DNA from 4 places in the Cedecea selenatireducens genome. Region 1 is predicted to be linked to each of the others. Evidence: predicted binding sites of a transcription regulator. Region 1 holds the regulator's gene; each other region holds the start of a gene.
The links. Region 1 encodes CRP, which controls carbon source genes, mostly activating them, when cyclic AMP is high. Its sites were predicted from a motif close to ATGTGANNNNNNTCACAT; they were not measured.
Positions count from the first base shown of each region.

Region 1 (3,785 bases):
CTAACCCGTTTGCCGCCCGGGCAATTCCGTCGCTGGACGAAAGCTTCGTGGTTATCCACTTCCGCGGCCTGGACGACATCGACTTCCCTTATCTGCTGGCGATGCTGCAAGGATCGTTTATCTCCCACATCAACACCCTGGTGGTGCCTGGCGGAAAAATGGGGCTGGCGATGGAGCTGATTATGGGGCCGCTGGTGCAGCGACTGGCGGAAGGCAGGAAGATTGCCTGATTCGGCAGAGGCGGCGTGAATGCCGCCTTTTTGACGCTTAAGCTTCGATCACTTCATAGCTGTGGGTAATGTTTGCCGCTTTCCCAAGCATGAGCGCTACCGAGCAATACTTTTCAGCAGAAAGATCGACTGCGCGAGCGACGGCGCTATCCTTCAGCTCTTTTCCGCTAACCACAAAGTGCAGATTAATATGGGTGAACAAACGCGGCGCTTCTTCGCGGCGTTCCGAAGTCAGCTTCACCTCACAGTCCGTCACGTCGTGGCGGCCTTTTTGTAAAATCGACACCACGTCAATGGCGCTACAGCCGCCCGCCGCCATCAGCAGCATTTCCATTGGGCTTGGCGCTTTATCGCCAGAATTACCGTCCATCAGGATCTGGTGGCCAGAAGCGGACTCACCGAGGAAGGTCATGCCTTCCACCCATTTAACACGTGCCTGCATTTTGCCTACTCCAGTTGAGAAAATATTCTTTCAGATTACGCGCCTACGTGAAAACTGGCAACGTAAGGCGATCCAGGTCATGCTGAAACGAGACAAGACAAGACACTTACCAAAAGCTATGCTAAAACAATCCGGATGCTGCTGCTATACAGAGAAGTTTATGCCGTAAGCAGAGGAAACGACTAATTACAGGCCGCAGGAGTGACCTGCCCGCCAGTTCCCAGGGTTTGGGAAAATTTCACGATTGCAACGCCAGACAAGAGGTTCCGAGTCTTGTCTTTGGTAGCCAGTTTATAACAGAGGATAACCGCGCATGGTGCTTGGCAAACCGCAAACAGACCCGACTCTCGAATGGTTCTTGTCTCATTGCCACATTCATAAGTATCCGTCGAAGAGCACGCTGATTCACCAGGGTGAAAAGGCGGAGACGCTGTACTACATCGTCAAAGGCTCCGTAGCTGTTCTGATTAAAGATGAAGAAGGCAAGGAGATGATCCTTTCTTATCTGAATCAGGGTGATTTCATTGGTGAATTAGGTTTGTTCGAAGAAGGCCAGGAGCGTAGCGCCTGGGTTCGCGCCAAGTCAGCCTGTGAAGTAGCTGAAATTTCTTATAAAAAATTCCGCCAGCTGATTCAGGTCAACCCGGACATTCTGATGCGTCTGTCTTCCCAGATGGCGCGTCGCCTGCAGGTGACCTCCGAGAAAGTCGGCAACCTCGCCTTCCTCGACGTGACCGGCCGTATCGCACAGACGCTGCTGAACCTGGCTAAACAGCCGGACGCCATGACCCACCCGGACGGGATGCAGATTAAGATCACCCGCCAGGAAATCGGTCAGATCGTGGGCTGCTCCCGCGAAACCGTTGGCCGTATTCTGAAAATGCTGGAAGACCAGAACCTCATTTCCGCACACGGTAAAACGATTGTCGTTTACGGCACTCGCTAATTAGCCCCATAAAGGCGTGTCGCTTCGGTAACACGCCTTTTTTGTCTCTACAATTCAGGCTATGTGGAAGAGATTAATTTATCACCCGGAAGTTAACTACGCGCTGCGGCAAACCCTGGTGCTGTGTTTACCCGTGGCTATCGGCCTGATTCTCGGCAGCCTGCAAAATGGCCTGCTCTTCTCGTTAGTGCCTGCCTGCTGCAACATTGCCGGGCTGGACACGCCGCATAAACGCTTCTTCAAACGCTTGATCATCGGCGGCAGCCTGTTCGCCGTTAGCAGCCTTATCATGCAGCTGCTGCTGCTTTACACCCACGTCCCGCTGCCTGCGATATTAATCGTCATGGCCCTGCTGCTCGGCGTCACGGCGGAGATAAGCTCGCTGCATGCTCGCCTGCTGCCCGCGTCGCTGATTGCCGCCATTTTTACGCTCAGCATGGCCGGCAACATGCCTATCTGGAAACCGATGGTGCTCTATATCTCCGGCACCATCTGGTACGGCGCGTTTAACTGGTTCTGGTTCAGGCTATGGCGTGAACAGCCGCTCAGAGAGTCGCTCAGCCTGCTGTACCGCCAGCTTGCGGACTACTGCGAAGCAAAGTACAGCCTGCTGACCCAGCATACGGATCCTGAAAAAGCGCTACCGCCGCTGCTGGTACGTCAGCAGAAAGCCGTCGACCTGATAACGACCTGCTACCAGCAGCTGCATATGCTGTCGGCCAATCAGCAAAATGGCTACAAACGCCTGCTACGCGCTTTCCAGGTCGCCCTGGATTTGCAGGAGCACATTTCGGTTAGCCTGCATCAGCCGGAAGAGGTCCAGAAGCTGGTCGAGCAAAGCCATGCCGAGGCGGTGATCCGCTGGAACGCCCGAACCATCGCCGCGCGCCTGCGGGTGCTGGCAGACGATATTCTCTACCACCGCTACCCGACGCGCTTTACCATGGACAAGCAGATCGACGCCCTGGAAAAGATCGCCCGCCAGAACCCGGATAACCCGGTCGGGCAGTTCTGCCATTATCACTTCAGCCGCATCGGCCGGGTGCTGAAAACCCAACGCCCGCTGTATGTAAGGGATTTAATGGAAGATCGGGAGCGCCGCCTGCCGTTCTTCCCGGCCCTGAAAAACTATCTCTCCTTCAAGTCATCAGCGCTGCGCAGCTCCGCACGTTTAGGCGTAATGTTGACGATTGCCAGCCTGCTCGGGTCCTTCTTACATCTGCCTAAACCGTATTGGATCCTGATGACCGTGATGTTCGTGACGCAAAACGGCTACGGCGCCACCCGGGTACGTATCGTGCACAGGGCGGCTGGCACCATGGCAGGGCTGTGTATCGCCGGCATCACCCTGCACTTCCACGTCCCGGACAGCTACACCCTGCTGGCGATGCTAATGATTACCCTGGTGAGCTATCTGTTCATTCGCAAAAGCTACGGCTGGGCCACCATCGGCTTTACCGTCACGGCGGTATATACCCTGCAGCTCATTACCCTGAGCGCCGAAAGCTACATCATTCCACGGCTTATCGACACGCTGCTCGGCTGCCTGATTGCCTTTGGCGGCATGATCTGGCTTTGGCCACAGTGGCAAACTGGCCTGCTGCGCCAGAACGCCCACGACGCGCTCGAGGCCGACCAGGATGCGATTCGCCTGATATTGAGCAACGATCCGGAACCCACGCCTCTGGCCTGGCAACGAATGCGGGTCAACCAGGCGCACAACGCGCTCTTCAACTCGCTCAACCAGGCGATGCAGGAACCCGGATTTAACTCTCATTATCTGGCAGACATGAAGCTCTGGGTGACCCACAGCCAGTTCATCGTCGAGCATATCAACGCCATGACAACTCTGGCGCGCGAGCACAACATGCTCACGCCGGACCTGGCGCAAAAGTACCTGCAGTCTTGTGAAATAGGCTTACAGCGCTGCCAGCAAAGGCTGGAGTATGACGGGCCTGGCGGATCGAACGACGCCAATATTCTGGATGCGGACACGCTGCCCACGGGGCCGTTAAGCACCATGGAGCAGCATTTACAGCGGATTATTGGCCACCTGAACACCATGCATACCATCTCCTCGGTAGCCTGGCGCCAGCGGCCTCAGCATGGGATCTGGCTGAGCCGCCGCCTGCGGCGCTCGGGTTAAGATTAGCCAGCCACCACGCGG
Region 1 covers NZ_JBHIKW010000025.1:14,839-18,623, forward strand. Annotated here, with positions in the region: gene ACE38U_RS21860 (phosphoribulokinase) at 1-230, shown strand, start outside; gene ACE38U_RS21865 (OsmC family protein) at 268-672, opposite strand; gene crp (cAMP-activated global transcriptional regulator CRP) at 986-1,618, shown strand; gene ACE38U_RS21875 (YccS/YhfK family putative transporter) at 1,680-3,764, shown strand; gene argD (bifunctional acetylornithine/succinyldiaminopimelate transaminase) at 3,767-3,785, opposite strand, start outside.

Region 2 (3,785 bases), on a different contig from region 1:
TGCCGTGGCGCTGGACTCCCTGAAGTACGCGCGTAAGAAATAATCTAAGCAGTGTACAAGAAAGCCCGCCATATCATGTGCGGGCTTTTTTTGTGCTCAGATATCACTTCTTCTCTTTTCTCTGTATTTCCAGCAGCTGCCCCGGCGTGACGGCCGGGTAGGCCTGTGCGTCCTCCGGCACTTCTTGCAGCGATGGGATAGGCACTAACGGGCCGAGGAAGCGCGGCTCGCGCTTGAACAGGTATAAATCTGCCAGTGCGCCCAGGCGAGCGCCAAATTCACGCGTGCGCACGGTGAGCATATTTTTCGGGGAAGGTACCGCGTAGCACTGCGCCTGAATCCCCATATGCAGGGCGATAAACAGCGCGCGCTCGCAGTGGAATCGCTGTGTAATGATGATGAAGTCGTTGGTATCAAAGACTTTACGGGTGCGAACAATCGAGTCCAGCGTGCGGAAGCCCGCGTAGTCCAGCACGATATCCGCCGGATCGACGCCGCCGGCAATCAGGTCTTTGCGCATGGTCATCGGCTCGTTGTAGCTTTGCTGCGCGTTATCGCCGCTCAGCAGCAGGTAGTTCACCTTGCCGCTGTTATAGGCGTTCAGGGCGCCCTGAATGCGGTACAGGTAGTACTGATTGATGACGCCGGTGCGGTAATACTTGGCGGTGCCGAGCACCACACCGACCTGGCGATAGGGCAGATCCTGCAGTTCATCGTAGACGTAAGGCGCGGTTTTCCAGCTGATCCAGCGGTCGAGCCCGAGCGCAGCCGCCAGCGTTAAGCCGATAATAATAAGCAGGCCGTAAAACAGGCGCTTCAACATGAACTTGCAGACTCATTCGCGGGGTGAAATTTCATCCAAGGCTACTTTACCCGGCCCTCAAGAGCAAGAAACGCGGGTTCAGTTGGGGCAAATTTCAACAATGCGAGTGTGGGTACACTCGCAACAGAGAATTACTGAGCAATATTAACGCGATCAACGGCTTCACAGCCCAGAGCTTTCAGCGTGGCGGAGGTGGCGTCCCGCTGCAGCAGCGGCGCATCGAATTTTTCTGCCAGTACGGCGCGCTTAATTTGCGGATAGTCATAACCATTCAGGGAAAGCAGGTTCAGCGCGGCCTGCAGCGGCGGCAGGGAAGGGTTGAACGCGGCGTTTTCCGCATAACAGCCGGTAAAGATTCTGCCGTCGACCATTTCCAGCGCAACGCCCGCCGGAGCTTTACTGTAAGGCGCATGGCTGCGGTTGGCCGCTGCAATAGCTGCCTGAGTGAGGGCATCACCTTTCAACGCGAAACCGTGGTTCTCTTCATCCAGCAGCAGCGTTTTGATTTCCAGGTCGCGCGGGCCAAAGGCGTCCGGCAGGTATTCGCCAAGCGTGGACGGCTGGCGGCCTGGCAGATGAATGCGCAGCGCGGTGCCGCTGTTCAGCTCGTTCATGAACTGGCGGCAGTGGCCGCAGGGCGTGTAGTTGACGGTGATATCGACCAGGCCTTTTTCGCCGCGCATCCACGCGTGGGTGATGGCGCTTTGTTCGGCGTGCACGGTTTGCTGCATGGTGGCGCCAAGAAACTCCATATTGCCGCCAAAATAGAGGTTACCGCTTACGCCCCGGGCCACGGCCCCGACGTTAAAATGGGAGAGGTCTGCACGCGCGCAGGCTGCGGCCAGCGGCAACAGAGCGAAAGCCAGGTCGTCGTCGCCCAGCCCGGTTTGATGTTTTAGCGCTTCAACTTCGGCCGCTGTAAACATTGCCGGGAAGTGTGCGTCGGCAAGCAGGGGTTGCAAAGCGGTTTGCAGCGCGGCGGGGAGTTGCACAACGGCGGCATCAAAACGTGAACGCATGTTAAAGCCTCATAAAGGGTAACGGAAACGTAGTTTACGGATCTGTATAGGCCAAATATGTGATCAACTTCTAATTGTTTGTGCAACTTATGAAAACAAATATGAAAATGCGCGATCTCTCGCAAGTTTTAGCCGAAGAGCTTCAGCAGCACCGGGAATAAAAACGGGGCGATGAGTGAGGTCATGACCCCGCAAATAACCAGCGCCAGCGAGCTAAAAGCGCCTTCCTGGAAGTCGAGTTCCGCGCAGCGGGCGGTGCCCAGCGCGTGAGAAGCCGTCCCCATTGCCAGGCCGCGTGACGCCTTGGTGCTGATGCGCATCATATTCAGCAGCGTGTGGCCAAACACGGCGCCGAGAATACCGACGAAGATAACGCACACTGCGCTAATGGCCGGGATACCGCCAATGCCACCGCCTACCGCCATCGCAATTGGCGTGGTAACGGATTTCGGCAGAACCGAGGCGGCAATTTCCGGGGATGCGCCCATTAATAAAGCAATTGAGGTGCCGGTGGACATCGCCACCATACTGCCAATAAAGCAGATGGTGATAATCGACTTCCAGCGGGCGCGAATCTGGTGAATTTGCTCGTAAAGCGGAAAGGCCAGGGCTACAACGGCAGGCTGCAGCAGGTCGTTGAGCACTTCGCTGCCTTTAAAATAGTGGTCGTAAGGAATACCCGTGAGCAGCAGAAAAGGAATGATCACCACCATGCAAACCAGCAGCGGGTTTAGCAGCGGGGATTTCAGCCGGGCAGCCAGTTTGCGGGCGGCGAAAAACACCACCAGAGTTAACGGTAAAGACCACCATATATAGTGCATCATTTTTTCTCTGCCTCGCCTTCACCAATCACTTTTCTTTCGCCATGGACCAGGTGCGAGCTCCAGCTCACGATGACCAGCACCACCAGCGTACTGATTAAACAGGAAACCACCACCGGGCCAAACTGGGCTTTCAGCACGTCGTAATACTGCATCACGCCCACGCCAATAGGCACGAACAGCAGGGCCATATAGCGAATCAGCAGGTGACAGCTGGGTTTTACCCACTTCGCCGGCAGGATTTGTAGCGACAGCAGCACAAACAAAATCAGCATGCCGATAATGCTGCCAGGGATGACGATGGGCAGCAGCGACGCGACGAAAATACCGGCATATAAGCACAGGTAAATTAAGACAAAAGCGCGAAGATACTGCCAGATTACGGTGAACGAGTTGCGCATGGAGGTTACCCTTTAAGAAACGCATTCATCATACAATTAAACTCGAAATTGTGCTATCCATCACAACATGAATTATGAGCATAACAAACATTCCCTGCGTGAAGGTTGCCCGGCTGATTTTAGGCAATAAAAAAGCGGCCCGGAGGCCGCCTTGATTCGATTACTTTTAGCTTAGTTCAGACGAACCGGCATGCCGGAACGGTTCTGAATCGCCTGGTCAACAACGGTGGTATCAACGTCGGACTGAGCGGTGACTTTCTGTACGCTGCTGGTCAGCTTGATTGGCACGATTTCACCGGAGTTGAACTGCGCTTCGGTAGTAGAAAGCGGGTTGTGAACTTCGATGTAGCGGCTGCCGTCCGGCTCGGTGGTGGCTTTTACCGGCTCATCAATGAACTGAACGCGAGTGCCGACCGGCACGTTGTCGAACAGGAACTTGATGTCTTCGTTACGCAGACGCACGCAGCCATGGCTGACGCGCAGGCCGATACCGAAGTTGGCGTTGGTGCCGTGAATCGCATACAGATTACCGATGTACAGCGCGTACAGGCCCATCGGGTTATCCGGGCCAGCTGGCACAACGGCCGGCAGCGGCGTACCGGCTGCGGCGTATTCGGCATGCATTTTCGCGGTAGGGGTCCAGGTTGGCCCATTTTTCTTACGCTCTACCTTGGTGGTCCAGTTAATCGGGGTATCTTTACCCAGCTGGCCGATACCGATT
Region 2 covers NZ_JBHIKW010000001.1:602,504-606,288, reverse strand. Annotated here, with positions in the region: gene mglC (galactose/methyl galactoside ABC transporter permease MglC) at 1-43, shown strand, start outside; gene sanA (outer membrane permeability protein SanA) at 104-823, opposite strand; gene cdd (cytidine deaminase) at 955-1,842, opposite strand; gene ACE38U_RS02815 (CidB/LrgB family autolysis modulator) at 1,971-2,666, opposite strand; gene ACE38U_RS02810 (CidA/LrgA family protein) at 2,663-3,064, opposite strand; gene ldtB (L,D-transpeptidase LdtB) at 3,236-3,785, opposite strand, start outside.
Region 2: cdd (cytidine deaminase) is a predicted target of CRP. The motif match lies at 1,900-1,917, and genes of this name have one in related genera.

Region 3 (3,785 bases), on a different contig from region 1:
GTTCCCTTTGGCCTGGTGCTTCTTCGCGTAGTTATAGAGGTATTTCCACAGCGTCGGGGTCAGAACATATTTTGCTTCGACTTCATCATCCAGCAGCTCACCAAACGTCGGGCGACGAGCCGGATAAAAATCGCTGAGCCTTGCCAGCGTCACCGCAGAGTCCAGGTTCAGGTCACGGCGCGTGCCGACCAGCACGATGCGCTCGCGATGCTGCGGCAGGAAGTTTTTGCCATCGACAATTTTCGGGTCATTGCGCCCGGTGACGGCGGCATCAGCCACGTCATAGCCCAGCTCGTCCAGCGTCTGCATGATGATGCGGAACGTGTTGCCTTTGTCGTGGCTCTTCAGGTTTTTAACGTTTTCCAGCACGAAAATCGGCGGACGTTTGGCGGCAATAATTCGCGCCACGTCGAAGAACAAGGTGCCCTGGGTTTCACAGGCAAAGCCGTGCGCGCGCCCAAGGGCGTTTTTCTTCGACACGCCCGCCAGGGAAAACGGCTGGCAGGGGAAGCCGGCCAGCAGCACATCGTGGTCGGGCAGCGTGGCCTGAATGTGTTTCGTCGCCTGCTCGTCCGTCACGTCGCCGCGGTTGCTGAGCGTCACGTCACGAATATCTTCATTAAACTGATGCTGCGCCGGGTCGCAATACCAGTTTGCCTTGTAGGTTTTCACCGCATGTTTGTTCCATTCGCTGGTAAACACGCACTGGCCGCCAATCGCCTCAAAGCCGCTGCGAATGCCGCCGATGCCGGCAAACAGGTCGATAAAGCGGAAGGCATAGCGGCCATGATGCGACGGCGGCGACGGCAGCATACTTTGCAGCATCTGCACTTCCACCTCGGTTAAGCCCCGTGGCGCAGACTTGCCGTTATACCAGCGGTTCAGGGATTCGCGCGTCCAGTCACCTCCCACCTGTCGCAGGCGCAGGGCGACGGTTTTTTGATCGTAGATTTCGAGTAAGCGGCTGACCAGGGCGTGATCTTCTTCTTGCTGAGTTTGTTTGTGGCGCTGTGCCTGAAGGGAGAGGTGTTCTGCTATCGCGTCAAGATCGTTCATCGTGAACCAAAGATGGGAAAAGGGAGTGAAACTGTATCACTGATTTGACCCAGAGAGAACGGAAACAGCCCGCAGACTGAACTGCGGGCCGGGAAGATTAAGCCTGTGATTTAAAACGCTGCAGAACCTGCTCGTCTACCTGCAGATAGTCGCCTTTCAGCTCGGCGCACAGCTTCGCCATATAGCCCACGAGGAAATCCGCATTGTGGTGCGCCAGCGCTCGCCCGGCTTCGGTCTGCATTGAGTCCGGCAGGCGCAGAAGCTTTTTCTGAAAATGATCCACCGAGTACTGCGTATCGTCCAGCTCGCGGCGCTCGGCCAGCGGATCGTCGCTGTCAAACAGCGAGCGCCCCAGCGCCCCGGAGACATAAAACACGCGCGCGAGGCCTATCGCCCCCAGCGATTCCAGCCTGTCCGCGTCCTGCACCACTTTTGCTTCCAGCGTCTGCGGCGCAATGGCGGCGCTAAAGCTGTGGGCCCGCACCGCATGGGCTACGTCGTCATACAGCTCGCGGGGAAAGTCCGGGAAGTGCGTTTCCAGAATATACAGCGTTTCCTGCGCGGCCTGCGTTGAGGCCAGATGGCGCTCCGGGTGATTCTTGGGCAGGTTAACAATGTCATGGAAATAACAGGCGGTCAGCACCACAAGCCTGTCGGCCTCGGTCCCTTCCATAATATGCTGAGCGGTTTTCCATACTCGCCGAAAATGCGCCACGTCATGGGCCTTGTCGTCCTGCGCCCAGTTCTCAATCAGATACTGCTCAAACTGCTGCTGCCAGCGGGCAATCGGCATACACGTACTCCCCTTCTCGTGAAAAGCGCAAGTTTGAGTATAACCAGATTGATGACAATAATATGACAACATCAATGCAGGCTGGGGACGCGGGAGTGAAGGCAGGTAAGGCGGGGGAACGCGCAGAGCCACAGACAAATGCGGCTCTGCCTAAGAAAGTTCGTTTTAATGCTGGCGATTATCGCGGACGCGGGCAGGATAAACACGTGGCCGGGTATACCAGGCTACCCAGCCCAGCACTGCCGCAACGGAGCCAAGTACCAGCAACCCCATTAATGCGCCAAGCAATTTCCCGCCGAAGGTGCCCAGATCGCCGCTGGTGACCCCACTGACGACCCAAAAATAACGCACCATCGCCCAAACGATGTACAAACAAAAAGCATAAAACAGCCACAGCGCAATTTTTCCACCGGGGCTGCGAGTTGGTTTCGCATCCATAACGTTCGACCTAACTTTTTCAACTGAAACAAAAACGGGCTGTCGACGGCAGGTCCCCCACCGTCTTAATGTGATTTTTATCACACTAACGGATTAGATGAACCGCTATAAGCGTTAAATTTTGTTTCAAATCAAAGCTTATAGGGCATTAATCAGCATTGACAACCGGGTTTGATTTAGCTTAAGGAAAGTTCTTAATCGTGGTGACGCCTCCCGCCAGAGGGTTCGTTTATGTTCACTGCGTCTTTTAATTACAGATATCCGCACTTATGCGGGCTGGCGGATTTTCCGTTCACTCGTAGGTCTGTTTACACTGCACGTTTAGAGCACGGTGAACGTGTCAGGGAGATAACGCCATCACCCAAACATTCAGGGTCGATGAGAGCCGGGAACAAGGGTGTGGCTGTAGGTCTTGAAGCAGCTGTAACGTTCTGTGTAGCTGCGGGTTTGAAGCGAGGCTCGGTTCCGGCTTAAATCGCCTCCGTTTTCTCTCCGACTGGCCAGGGTCCGGGCGTCGGGAACGACCGGAGGCTGAGAGCGTCGGGAACGCATCTCAGCCGACCCAGGACTGGGAGATAAAACGGAGGTCTGCCGCTTGCGGCGATTTATTTAGCCGGGAGTCCGGGGTCTCGGGGAAGTGACGGTGACTTCCCCGAGTCGTTCACCGGTTCGGTGGTGACATATGAAGCAGCTCTGGAAGTGAACGGAACCTTTACCGAACCTACTTAAAACCCTGTATTTATGACCAAGAGACAGCCTCTTGCTTAAGAAAAGAAACTGCTCGGGAAGAGAGATAAAAATACCCTTTATTCTCTTCCCTCAATATTTCCTCACTGAAATATAAACGAACGAATTTAATTTACATTGCCGGGTTGACAATAGTATTGCTCATGGGTAGATTTCACGGGCCGAAGTTGCGGCCTTTCCTAACCTGACATAAGAGACTAATGGATACTGAATTTAGTAGCTGCCCGAACATTGCCTTAATGGCGGTTCGGGAAAGTAAACATGAAATCGATTGTGATCACTTCTTCGTTTTGGTGTGTCTCGCCGGAGCCTGATGCTCTCGTGTTGTCCCACCTCGACCAGGGTTTTCACGGTCCCGAGGTGTGTTATGAACTTCAAATCTACCCTTTTTCCTGGTGTCAAAACAGTGACATCAACGCTGCGTGTCCGGCCGCCCCGCGATCGGGTACTGTCCGCACGCAAAAAACAGAAAAACTCAATTTTCTCTTCGAAAATCAGTGAGTTGAATCAACGTATCACTAACTGGCGTGTCAGTCCTGTCACCGGCCAGCTGGAGCGTCGTTGCAGCTTCTCTGACGGCGAAGACCCACAAAGTCGACCCTTCGTAGCCTGATTCAGCCGTTACGCCGTAGGTTCGTCTGCGCGCTATGCCGCAGCCCGCTTCCGTGCGCCACGCTGAGTTACGTCACTATTGGTAGCTGTTTATTCCCTGATGCAGGCATCCCTGTACATCGGCAGGAATAACCACGTC
Region 3 covers NZ_JBHIKW010000001.1:373,238-377,022, forward strand. Annotated here, with positions in the region: gene ACE38U_RS01790 (DNA cytosine methyltransferase) at 1-1,056, opposite strand, end outside; gene ACE38U_RS01795 (phosphohydrolase) at 1,154-1,849, opposite strand; gene drpB (cell division protein DrpB) at 2,015-2,287, opposite strand.
Region 3: drpB (cell division protein DrpB) is a predicted target of CRP. The motif match lies at 2,356-2,373, and genes of this name have one in related genera.

Region 4 (3,785 bases), on a different contig from region 1:
ACCAAAAAGGATTAAAATATGATGGATTTACTCAGGGCCATAGGCCTTGGCCTGGTGGTGTTGCTGCCGTTAGCTAACCCACTGACCACCGTGGCGCTATTCCTTGGGCTTTCCGGAGACATGAATAGCCGGCAGCGTAACCGCACCGCACTGATGGCTTCGGTGAATGTGTTTGTCATTATGATGGTGGCGTATTACGCCGGTCAGGTGGTGATGAATACCTTCGGGATTTCAATTCCGGGCCTGCGTATTGCCGGGGGACTGATCGTCGCCTTTATCGGTTTCCGCATGCTGTTCCCGCAGCAAAAGGCGCATGAATCACCGGAGTCGAGAAGCAAGTCGGAAGAGCTGAGCGAAGAGCCCGAGGCGAATATCGCCTTTGTGCCGCTGGCGATGCCAAGTACGGCCGGGCCGGGTACCATCGCGATGATCATCAGTTCGGCGTCCACCGTGCGCGCAGGTTCTGACTTCCCCAACTGGGTGATAACCGTGGCGCCGCCGCTGATTTTCCTCGCCGTAGGCCTGATTCTTTGGGCTAGCCTGCGCAGTTCAGGGGCGATTATGCGCATAGTCGGTAAAAGCGGCATTGAGGCCATTTCCCGCCTGATGGGCTTCCTGCTGGTGTGTATGGGCGTGCAGTTTATTATTAACGGCGTGCTGGAAATTATTAAGACTTACCCGGCCTGATTTGAGCGTGATGTAAAGAGAAATGCCCTCGCAATGAGGGCATTTTTGTTAATGCGTCGGCCGGGGCTGCTCGTCCAGCGCCACCGGCCAGCGGCGAAACACAATTATTGACCAGAACAGCGCGACAAGCGCCGGAATTGCGCCAATAAAGCCGATATCCGCCATGGAAATATGCAGGCTGACCTGATTGCCCACCAGCGCGCCCGCGCCGATGCCGATATTAAAAATACCTGAGAACAGCGACATCGCCACGTCGGTGGCATCCGGCGCAAGGGCCAGAACCTTCACCTGCATCCCGAGGGCAATAATCATAATTGAAATGCCCCAGAACAGGCTCAGCCCGGCGAGGGTCAGCTCGTTTCCTGCAGCGGGTAACAGCAGGATCAGGCTGGCCGCCAGCAGGGCAATCGCCCCGGAAACCAGCCCTGAAGCGTATTTATTTCCCCATTTGCCAAACAGCACGCTGCCGATGATGCCCGCGCCGCCAAACAACAGTAAAAGCAGCGTTGCAAAATTGGCGCTAAGCCCTACGACCTGCTGCACGAAAGGCTCGATATAGCTGTAGGCGGTGTAGTGCGCGGTGACCACCACGGCGATTAACGCATAAATGTTGACCAGCGCGGGCCGACGGAACAGCTCAGGCACGCTGGACAGCGAACCCGAATGCTCGCTGGGCAGTTTAGGCAGCAGCTTAATCAGGCAGAACAGCGTCACGGCCGCCACCACGCCAATGGCGAAGAAGGTGGTACGCCAGCCAAAATACTGCCCGACGATGCGGCCCAGCGGTAAGCCCAGCACCATCGCCAGCGCCGTGCCGGTCGCGAGTAAACTCAGCGCCTGGGCCTTTTTGCCCGCAGGCGCCATACGAATGGCAAGTGAAGCGGTGATCGACCAGAAAATCGCGTGAGCGAAAGCGATACCAATTCGGCTAATTACCAGCACGGTAAAGTTCCAGGCAAGGAACGACAGCACGTGGCTGGCGATAAACAGCAGGAAAATGGCAATCAGCAGCCTGCGCCGTTCAACCTGGCTGGTCATCAGCATAAAGGGCAGCGACATCAGGGCCACCACCCAGGCATAAATGGTCAGCATGATGCCGACCTGCGCGGTTTCCATGCCAAAGCTCTGGGCGATATCCGACAGCAGGCCAACAGGCACAAACTCGGTGGTGTTAAAAATAAAAGCGGCAACCGCGAGGGTTACCACCCGTAGCCACGCCGTTTTGCGTGAGACGGTAGTGATTGTCATAAGGAGCCAGGCAGGTAAATAAGCGGTAGGAATGGGCAGATCATAAAACCATCAGATCGGCGGCACAACCAATTTTGTGATTTATGTCTCATTTGCGATTCTGCCAGACCTGAGCAAGAAAAAAGCAGCGCGGTGCAGGCGAGTGTGTCATGGTAGACGGCGAGAAAATAACAATGAAAAGCAGGAGTTATCACGATGCAAGCAATTGACTTTTATATGGTAGATGCCTTCGCCGACGCCACCTTTGGCGGCAACGCCGCCGCCGTTTGCCCGCTCAGCGAATGGCTGCCGGATGAAACGCTGCTGAAAATGTCCCAACAGCATAATCAGTCGGAAACGGCTTTCTTTGTCACCACAGACGAGGGCTTTGAGCTGCGTTGGTTTACCACGCAGGGAGAAATCAACCTTTGTGGGCACGCCACGCTTGCCGCTTCACACGTCATCTTTGAGCATCTCGATTACCCTGAATCGGTGATTCATTTCAGCACGCGTTTTGTTGGCCCGCTGACCGTGACGCGTAACGGCGAATGGCTGACGCTGGATTTCCCCGCCTGGGAAACGCAACAGATAGCGCCGCTGCCTGAGCTACTGGCAACGCTTGGCATCAGCGAGTGCAAAGAGCTACGCGTAGGGCGTGATTATATGGTGGTGCTGGAAAGCCAGGCGGCAGTAGAAGCTATTCAGCCTGATATCAACGCCATGATCCCGCTGGAAAAAATGGTCTGTATCACCGCGAAAGGTGAGGGTGAATATGATTTTGTCAGCCGCTTTTTCTGCCCAGGCGAGTCAGTGCCGGAAGATCCCGTCACCGGTTCTACCCACAGCATGCTGATCCCTTACTGGGCGGATAAACTGAACAAAACGCATCTGCTGGCGCGGCAGGTCTCTTATCGCGGCGGCGATTTGCGCTGCCAGTATAAAGGCGAGCGCGTGCTGATCGGCGGCAAAGCGGTCACCTATCTGATTGGCAAAGTGCTGCTGCGTTAGAATATTCCAGCATAGTTATTCATGATTATAGTTATCCGGGATTGATGAATTCAGCTCATAAAGGCTAGCTGATCAGGCGCGATTATTGTTGAGCCCGTCCATGCTAGCCTTTGTACATTGATGCCAGCTGGAGCATCACCGTTAAAAAGGGCTGATGGCGTTTGCCCCCGCCCGCGGGAGCTATTCCAGCAGGGAAATAAAGGCTTCAAGCTGGCGGGTTTTGGCGTCTCTGCGCCACAGCAGCCAGGTATCCAGATAACGCTTATCCTCCGGCAGCGGCCAGGTACTCACCTGATGGCTACCCGGCATACTCTCCAGCATACTTCTTGGCATCAGCGCCAGCCCCGCCCCGGCAATAACGCAGGCCAGCATCCCGTGGTAAGACTCCATTTCGTGGATCTTGCCCGGCATGGCCTGGCTGTCGTGGAACCAGCTTTCAAAATGGCGGCGGTAGGAGCAGTTGGCCCGAAAGGCATAAATACTCGCGCCGTTAACGTCCGCGCCGCTGTGAATCGGGGCATGGTCTGCAGGCGCGACGATGGTTATCTCTTCGCGATACACCGCCACGCCCTCAAGGGAAGGATGCAGCACCGGGCCGTCAACAAAGGCGGCAGAAAGCCGGCCTTCGAGTACGCCGTCAATCTGGTCACCTGAGGGGCCGGTAGCCAGCGAAAGGTGAATTTTCGGGTAGCGCTGGTTGAAGCTTGCCAGCAGGCCGGGAATGCGTACCGCCGCCGTGCTTTCCAGCGAACCGAGCGCGAGCGGTCCCTGAGGCTCATCGCCGGATACCACCATTCGCGCTTCATCCACCAGCGCCAGGATGCGTTTACTGTAGGCCAGAAAACTGTGGCCGGACGGCGAGA
Region 4 covers NZ_JBHIKW010000004.1:214,314-218,098, reverse strand. Annotated here, with positions in the region: gene ACE38U_RS08820 (MarC family NAAT transporter) at 19-687, shown strand; gene ACE38U_RS08815 (sugar transporter) at 736-1,935, opposite strand; gene ACE38U_RS08810 (PhzF family protein) at 2,131-2,922, shown strand; gene ptrR (putrescine utilization regulator PtrR) at 3,103-3,785, opposite strand, start outside.
Region 4: ACE38U_RS08815 (sugar transporter) is a predicted target of CRP. The motif match lies at 2,010-2,027, and genes of this name have one in related genera.